Regions from separate parts of the Clostridium fessum genome, predicted to be linked through region 1. Evidence: predicted binding sites of a transcription regulator. Region 1 holds the regulator's gene; the other holds the start of a gene.
The links. The regulator LexA, encoded in region 1, represses DNA repair genes until DNA is damaged. The targets are predictions, from matches to a motif close to CNAACANNTGTTNG.
Positions count from the first base shown of each region.

Region 1 (4,220 bases):
GCACAAAACTGCGCTGCTATTTCTGGCAAATATGACCACAAAAGTCGATGAAACTATTCGCGAAAGCATCCTTTCACGAATAGTTGATAGTTTCATTCCTATTTTTACTATCAAAATCATAATCTATGTATAACAATAATCATGTATAACATATATATAACATACCATAGAATCAGATTGACGCCATTGTGGTTTCATGATAATCTATATACATAAAATAAAGTATGACGCAATTTGAAATTTCAGTTTAAATCGAACGTTATAAGACTTGGCGCATGATCTTTGCAAAGCACTTCTTTGAAATCAGTTTGATAAGCAGAGTATTATCTCGCGTAACTGTCTACATGAGTATGAACAGTTACCATCTCGCAGCAAGAATGTCAGGGTATTAAATAAACAGGTAACTGTTCAGTACCTTCACAGTCACACGAAAAAATCCATTAAAAATTGCCTACGGCAATGGGATTTTTGCCTGCTGACCCATGTTTTCGTACGGTCAGCGCAGTAAATGCGCAGACCTACTGAATAGTTGCATAAACAGTTACAAAAAAATAGATTGGAGAATATAGAATATGGGAGAAATTAAACAGGCAAACTTTCGAATCGATTCCGATACAGCGGATGCTTTCCGTGCATTTTGCGAACAAAAAGGAATGAACCAGGCCCAGGGCTTTGATCATGTGATGCAGGTGTTTGAGTTAAATCAAGCCAAATCCTCAATCCCGGGGAGAAGTGTCGAGATTGAGGAGTTTGAAACCATGGTTAAGTCCATCACCTCCGCATATCTGTATAGCTTGGAATTGAACCAGAATGCAGAAGCCAGAGCACGGGAGGAGTTCTCTTCTGAACTCCAGAGAAAAGAACTGCGCCTCACAGAGTTACAGAAAAAAGTAGAACAACTTCAAGCAGAAAAGAAAAAAATGGATGCGGAGTCCGCTTTGCTGACCAAGCAGGAACAGACACTCACCGAACAGCTAGAATCGCTCAAAAAAGGTGCTGCTGACCAGGAGCAGATCAACCAGATGCTGAAGGAGAAACTAGAAGAGGCACAAAATCAGCTGAAGAAAAATGAACATTCAAAAGAATCAGAAGAAATGCTTAAGAATGAGCTTTTACAATGCAAACAGGAGCTTCATGATACGGTACTTGCTCTCTCTCACTCTCAGAAGGAACAGGAGGTAAAGTCAGAGTCCTATCAGCATGCATCCGATCGGATTCTGGCACTTGAAACTGAAAATAAAGAACTACAGCAGAAACTCACAGGACTTACCCAGGAATTATCAAAACAAAAAGCAGATGCTGATATGGGTCTTCAGCAATGCAAAGCCCAGGCGGAGCTTACGATGGAGCGCGCACTATTCAAAAAAGAACGGGAAATGCAGGAACTCCTTCGTCAGGCAGACAAAGAAAATGCCCGTCTGGAAGTGCTGCTTGAGCAGGCAAGAGAACAGCTTAAAAAAGAAAACATTGATAAAGACGAACAATAGTTTGCATTTTGCCCGAACATATGTTACTATATATAATATAATAAGGGCTTACTATAGGCCAGACCTTTCAGTGATTCAGCTGCTGGTCCCATCAGGTGGGCGTTCGACTTGTATCCTGCCAGAATCACTGTATATCCGATATTAAAAACATTTTATATACTTCATCGACAGGAGGAATCTATATGGCACAGGGACGTATTACAGATAAACAGAAAGAGATCTTGGAATTTATTAAAGCATGCATTTTAAAGAAAGGTTATCCGCCGACGGTACGTGAAATTTGTGAAAAGGTACAGCTTAAGTCTACCTCTTCTGTCCACTCTCATCTGGAACAGCTTGAGAAGAACGGATATATTCACCGGGATCCGACGAAACCGAGAGCCATCGAGATCGTTGATGATACCTTTAACCTGTCCCGCCGTGAACTGGTAAATGTACCCCTTATCGGTACTGTAGCAGCCGGTGCGCCGATTCTGGCTGATGAGAATGTGGAGAACTATTTCCCGATTCCGGCAGAACTGCTTCCGAACAGCGAAACTTTTATGCTGAAGGTCCGCGGCAATAGTATGATCGATGTGGGCATCTATGACGGAGATCGTGTTATCGTGGAACAGACCAGTGTCGCAGAGAATGGCGAGATCGTGGTTGCACTCATCGATGATTCAGCTACCGTTAAGCGTTTCTTCAAGGAGAACGGTCACTATCGTCTCCAGCCGGAGAATGCAACTATGGATCCGATTATTGTGGATAAAGTACAGATTCTTGGCAAAGTAATCGGTCTGCTGCGCCTTATGCGGTAACCTCTTGGTTTACTGACGCTTACCTTTTGCTTATTATCATGAAAATGACAGAAGCATTATGTGGCAAAATTTAACTCAAAAGCTCTATGCTATTCGTTGACGTCCGGAGATACGGTACGCTCAATTTTATAGAATAGAGCTTTTTTGTTCGTATGATTCATTTTTGCAATATGCTTCTTTCAGTGATTAAACCGGTGCATACCGCTCAAAAAGCCAGTCTTCCAGTGCATTTAAGTTATCATCGGAATGTTCTACTTCCCGGGCATATCTCCAGGAGATTTCTTCCACATCCTTCATGGAAAGTTTCTTTCCATTTTCCAGCCATCTGACCATCAGAAATTCCTGTATCCAGCGAACAGAGAACAATGCCAGTTCCATCTTGGAACAGACCATATCGTCGTAGACAGCCCCGCAAAAATAGGTATAGACAAAAAACATTAAAAGCTGCTCGCCCAGATTTTCCCATTCTTCTTTGTGACTTCCTAAGCTTCCATATGCCTTATGAAATTCTTCGCAAATTTTATGATAGGTTTCCTCACTTCCCTGATACAGCCACTTTTCAGCACCATCCAGCACATCATCCCATTCCGGACGCAGGCGTTCCAGACCGCGTAGTACCTGCAATTCTTCTATCTGGCGTGCCCACCGATGGAGAGATGCTGCATCAATGCCTTTTTCAGCAAGACTTTCTGATACAAATTCCTGGAGTTTTTTTCTCTGATGATGAGCTTCACAGTTTCGCAGAAGTTCATCAATTTCATATTCCTTCTGCTCTTCCACCCGGATCTGATATTGTTCTGTCAGCTGTTCGGATGCCGACATTCGGAGAGTCAGAGGAAGGGATCGATCCTGTAAAATCGAAAACAGAACATCTCTTGTATCTTCCAACTGGGAAAACATCATAAAATCGAATTCTTCAAAATCGTCCTCCAAATCGTCCTCTTCTTCCAGAAAACGGACCGGTTCTTTACAGGAAAGAATGATTCTAGCCGTCTCCGGACAGGACAGGGAAAGAGATAATTCCCGAAGTCCCTCGTATTCTTCCGTATGTCTCGGGTACATCCGGCAGGTATCACAAAGAGAATCTGGTCCCAGTGCTTTATAAAGATCGCAGAGATTTTCTTCATTTAAAAATGCACAGCGCCGATTGTTCTGGTAAAAACATTCTTCATCCCAGTCAATAGAATTGCGTAATCGCGTTCCGAACTCGCTCTTTTCATTTCCATATCGCTCCAGAGAGGTTTCATCAATCATGATCTGCCATCCGGCACAGCAGCTATCCGGACAATCTCCTGCTGTACAGACAAATTTATCATAATAATGTGGTTTTAAATATCGCATTTATTTTCCTTCTTTCTTTTTATATAGATCCAGGCACATAAGGCAGTAAAAATAACAGCCGCAGCAATCCATACCGACCATACCGGAATCGGACAGACTCTTGCGTTCATCATGTTCAGTCCCTGATAAAGTGTGAAAGCACCAAATATGGAAAAAATAACAAATGCCAGTGTATTCAGCAGCCCATCGGGAGTTTTGCTCTTTAAAAGATATCCAACCAGCATTCCGAGAATATCCGCTGCAAAAAGTCCCAGAGAGCATCCAATCCATACAACAAAGGCTGATTTCATGCCTTCATTGGCTCCGAACGTGATGGCTGTAAGCTGAGTCTTATCTCCCAGTTCTGCCACAAAAAATGTGCAAAAAACAGCTAAGGGTGCGAATTGAATCTTTGATTTACCGCCCTCCTCCTCTTCTTCGTCATCATCACCGGCAAGAGTCGATGCGGCGAAATACAGAAATGCAAGTGCTGCAATCATCTTAATAAGCCAGTCAGGAATAAATTCACTGACAAGTCCGCCCGCCAGAACGGCAAGACCATTCAGAACAAGAATCGCCGCCGCAGTTCCTAGTATAATATCTCTCAACTTAT
Region 1 is NZ_JAQEQF010000002.1:162,635-166,854, forward strand. It holds gene PG862_RS03445 (coiled-coil domain-containing protein) at 573-1,487, shown strand; gene lexA (transcriptional repressor LexA) at 1,670-2,287, shown strand; gene fliB (flagellin lysine-N-methylase) at 2,474-3,628, opposite strand; gene PG862_RS03460 (TMEM165/GDT1 family protein) at 3,616-4,220, opposite strand, start outside.

Region 2 (4,220 bases), on a different contig from region 1:
GCGGCGGTGGCTGGAATGCTGTCGGCATTGATTTACGGTGTTTTGACTGTCACATTTATGGCAAATCAGAACGTAACGGGATTGACCCTGACGATTTTCGGCGTCGGATTAGCCAATTTTATCGGCGTCTTTATGCTGGAAAAATCAGAGAACGGCACCCTGAAACTTCCAGATGCGGTGACGGCACAGATGCGTAACATCCACATCCCGGGACTCAGTGATCTGCCGGTGGTCGGAGAATTATTATTCTCCTATAACCCGTTCGTTTATCTTGGAATCATCATCGCGATTGTGGCGAGTTTCTACTTATATAAAACACAGGTTGGTTTAAATGTGCAGGCGATCGGAGAAAATCCGGGCGCAGCAGATGCGGCAGGTATCGAAGTTACAAAGTGGAGATACATTAATATCCTGCTATCCGGTGCGATCTGCGGTATCGGCGGCGCATATTGCTCGATGATCATCAACGGCGGCGTGTGGCTGCGCGACAGCGTCGGCGGTCTTGGCTGGATTTCCGTTGCCCTCGTTATCTTCGCGGCGTGGAAGCCGATCAATGTTATTTACGGTTCCTTTATTTTCGGGGCGCTGCGCGTGCTGAAATACTATGTGCCGAAAAACACGTATGCGATTCCAACGGCATTTTTCGATGCCCTTCCGTTCATTATCACTGCATTGGTGCTGGTGATCGCGTCGATGCGTAAGAATAAAGGGGCACATATCCCGGCGCATCTGGGCGAGAATTATTTCCGGGAGGAACGGTAGGAAAATGAAGGGGAACTTATAGGATTTGTGGGAGGGCTGCAAAAAGTAGTCACATGAAATAATAAGGGAAGCCCTTGATAGGTGATGTCAGATGGCGGCTTGAGATGATAGGACGACATCAGAAATGATATATAAATAATAGAAAAGACGGTTGTTTGTCAAAGATTTTAAAGGGATAGAACAGAAAGATCGGACGAAAACCGTCTTTTTCTGTTTGAAATGGAAGGAAAGGTTATAAAACGATGTGGCAGGTTCGGAAATTCAGAAGATAAAAGGAAGAATTTGAAAAATGAATTTCGGACATAGAAAGGCTGATGGGAGGAAAATCTATGATTGCATCGAAACAGATTGCAGAAAATTATGTGGAGACGGGCAGAAAAAAGGCGGAACTTCCGGTGTCTCATATGCTGATACTCGGCTTTTTCGCCGGAATGTTCATCGCGCTGGCAGGCGCGGGGGCTTCGGTTGCCTCGGCAGCAATGACAAATGCCTCGGCATCGCGGATTGCTTCGGCACTCGTATTCCCGGCAGGATTGGCGCTGGTGGTCTGCACCGGGGCGGAACTTTTCACTGGGAACTGCCTGATGACGATCTCGGCGCTGCAGAAACGGATTTCCGTGGGCGGGCTGTTTAAAAATCTTCTGTTTGTCTATCTGGGAAATCTGATTGGCGCGATCTTTGTGGCGGTTTTATTTGTCTACGGGCATATTCCAAGCCTGTACGGCGGCGATCTGGCGCAGGTTCTTCTGAATACAGCCGTTTCCAAGGTGACCCTGACTCTGCCGGAGGTGCTGTGCCGTGCGATCCTCTGTAATGTGCTGGTTTGTATTGCAGTCTGGGCGGCGATGAGCTCCGAGCAGGTATCTGGCAAAATTCTGGCGCTTTATCCGCCGGTGGCGATTTTCATTCTCTGCGGCTTCGAGCATTGCATCGCCAATATGTTTTACATCCCGGCGGGGCTGATGATCATGGGCGAGTACGGTCTGGCAGCGGAAGGGCTGACGATCGGAACCTTTATTCTCAATAATCTGATTCCGGCTACGATCGGAAATATGATCGGCGGGATGCTGGTGATTGGAGGCGGGTACTGGCTGGTGTATCTTCGGGGAACGAAAAATCGTGAAATAAAATGAATGCGTGAAAAAATGAAATAGGGCGAAAGGGTATTTTTGTCTGGTCTCCATGCTAGGTTTGGAGCCGGGCGGAGGTGCCCTTTTTGTATTAGAATTGATGAAAAGTTTGACTTCTATTCCCAAGGAATATCTATGTTTAGCTGATTCAATTTTATCAAACAGAACAAATGTTTGCAAAGACTTTTGGAATGTGTTATACTAAGCATAATTACAGGGAAGACTGTGACTATAATGACTATAAAATAAGTCAGCAGCGACATGATAAAACAGAGCAGAGTCAATGATAATTGAGGTACAGATATGGCGAAGCAATATATAAAGATACGAGGTGCCAATGAGCACAATCTGAAAAACATTTCCATTGATATTCCGAGAAATGAGCTGGTCGTCCTGACCGGACTTTCTGGTTCGGGTAAATCATCTCTGGCATTTGACACGATCTATGCCGAAGGGCAGCGGCGGTATATGGAGTCCCTGTCGTCCTATGCGCGTCAGTTCTTAGGTCAGATGGAAAAGCCGGATGTCGAGAGCATCGAGGGTTTGTCCCCGGCGATCTCTATCGACCAGAAATCGACGAACCGGAATCCGCGTTCGACGGTCGGTACAGTGACGGAGATCTATGATTATATGCGTCTTTTGTACGCACGGATCGGTATTCCGCATTGCCCGAAGTGCGGTCGTGAGATCCGCCGTCAGACGGTCGATCAGATGGTTGACCAGATCATGGCGCTGCCGGAGCGCACGAAGATCCAGCTTCTTGCCCCGGTCGTGCGCGGGCGGAAAGGACGCCACGAGAAAGTGCTGGAGCAGGCAAAGAAGAGCGGCTATGTCCGTGTGCGGGTGGACGGCAGCTTATACGAGCTTTCCGAGGAGATCACGCTGGATAAAAACATCAAGCACAATATTGAGATTGTGGTCGATCGTCTGGTGGTCAAGCCGGGGATTGAGAAACGCCTCTCGGATTCGATTGAGACGGTCATGGGACTTTCCAATGGCCTGATGCTGGCCGATACGGCGGTTCGGGATGAAAACGGCGAAGAAAAGCACGATACCCTGACGTTCAGTCAGAATTTCTCCTGTCCGGACTGCGGCATCAGCGTGGATGAGGTCGAGCCGCGCAGCTTCTCCTTCAACAATCCGTTCGGCGCGTGTCCGGATTGTTTCGGACTTGGTTATAAGATGGAGTTTGACGAGGATCTGATGATTCCGGACAAGAGTTTGAGCATCAACCAGGGTGCGATCACGGCGATGGGATGGCAGTCCTGCACGGACAAAACGAGCTTTTCCGGCGCGATCTTAAATGCATTGGCAAAAGAATACGATTTCAGTCTGGATACTCCGTTTGAGGATTATCCGAAGGAGATCCATGATATTTTAATTTACGGAACCGGCGGCAAGGTTGTGAAGGTGTATTACCGTGGACAGCGTGGCGAGGGAATTTATGATATTGCCTTTGAGGGGCTGATTCAGAGCATGAACCGCAAATACCGTGAGACGTTCTCTGATTCAATGAAGGCGGAATATGAGACATTTATGCGGATCACACCGTGTCCAACCTGCAAGGGGCAGCGGTTAAAAAAAGAATCTCTGGCGGTCACGGTCGGCGGGAAAAATATTTTCGAGGCGACCGATATGTCGATCGTCAAATTCCGCGAATTTATCGATGCGTTGGAGTTGACGCCGATGCAGCAGGCGATTGGTGCACCGATTTTGAAAGAAATTCGGGCGAGAATCAGCTTTCTTATCAATGTCGGTCTGGAATATCTTTCCCTGTCGCGTGCGACTGGCACGCTGTCCGGAGGCGAGGCGCAGCGAATCCGCCTGGCAACCCAGATCGGATCCGGTCTGGTCGGTGTGGCATATATTCTGGACGAGCCGAGTATCGGACTTCACCAGCGGGACAACGACAAGCTTCTGGATACCCTAAAACACCTGCGGGATCTGGGAAATTCAGTTCTGGTGGTTGAGCACGATGAAGACACGATGCGCGCGGCAGACTGTATCGTGGACATCGGTCCGGGCGCGGGCGAACACGGCGGCGAGGTCGTGGCGATCGGCACAGCGGAAGAGATCATGAAAAATGAAAAATCGATTACCGGTGCATATTTGAGCGGGCGCATTCAGATTCCGGTGCCGTCCGAGCGGCGGAAACCGACGGGATGGCTTACTGTCAGAGGAGCGGCAGAAAATAATCTGAAAAATATCGATGTTAAATTTCCGCTGGGCGTGATGACCTGCGTGACGGGCGTTTCTGGTTCGGGAAAGAGCTCACTTGTCAATGAGATTCTTTATAAAGCGCTGGCAAAGAAGCTGAACCGCGCACAC
Region 2 is NZ_JAQEQF010000006.1:34,746-38,965, forward strand. It holds gene PG862_RS08920 (ABC transporter permease) at 1-762, shown strand, start outside; gene PG862_RS08925 (formate/nitrite transporter family protein) at 1,092-1,895, shown strand; gene uvrA (excinuclease ABC subunit UvrA) at 2,196-4,220, shown strand, end outside.
Region 2: the regulator LexA is predicted to act here: its motif matches at 2,056-2,069, upstream of uvrA (excinuclease ABC subunit UvrA).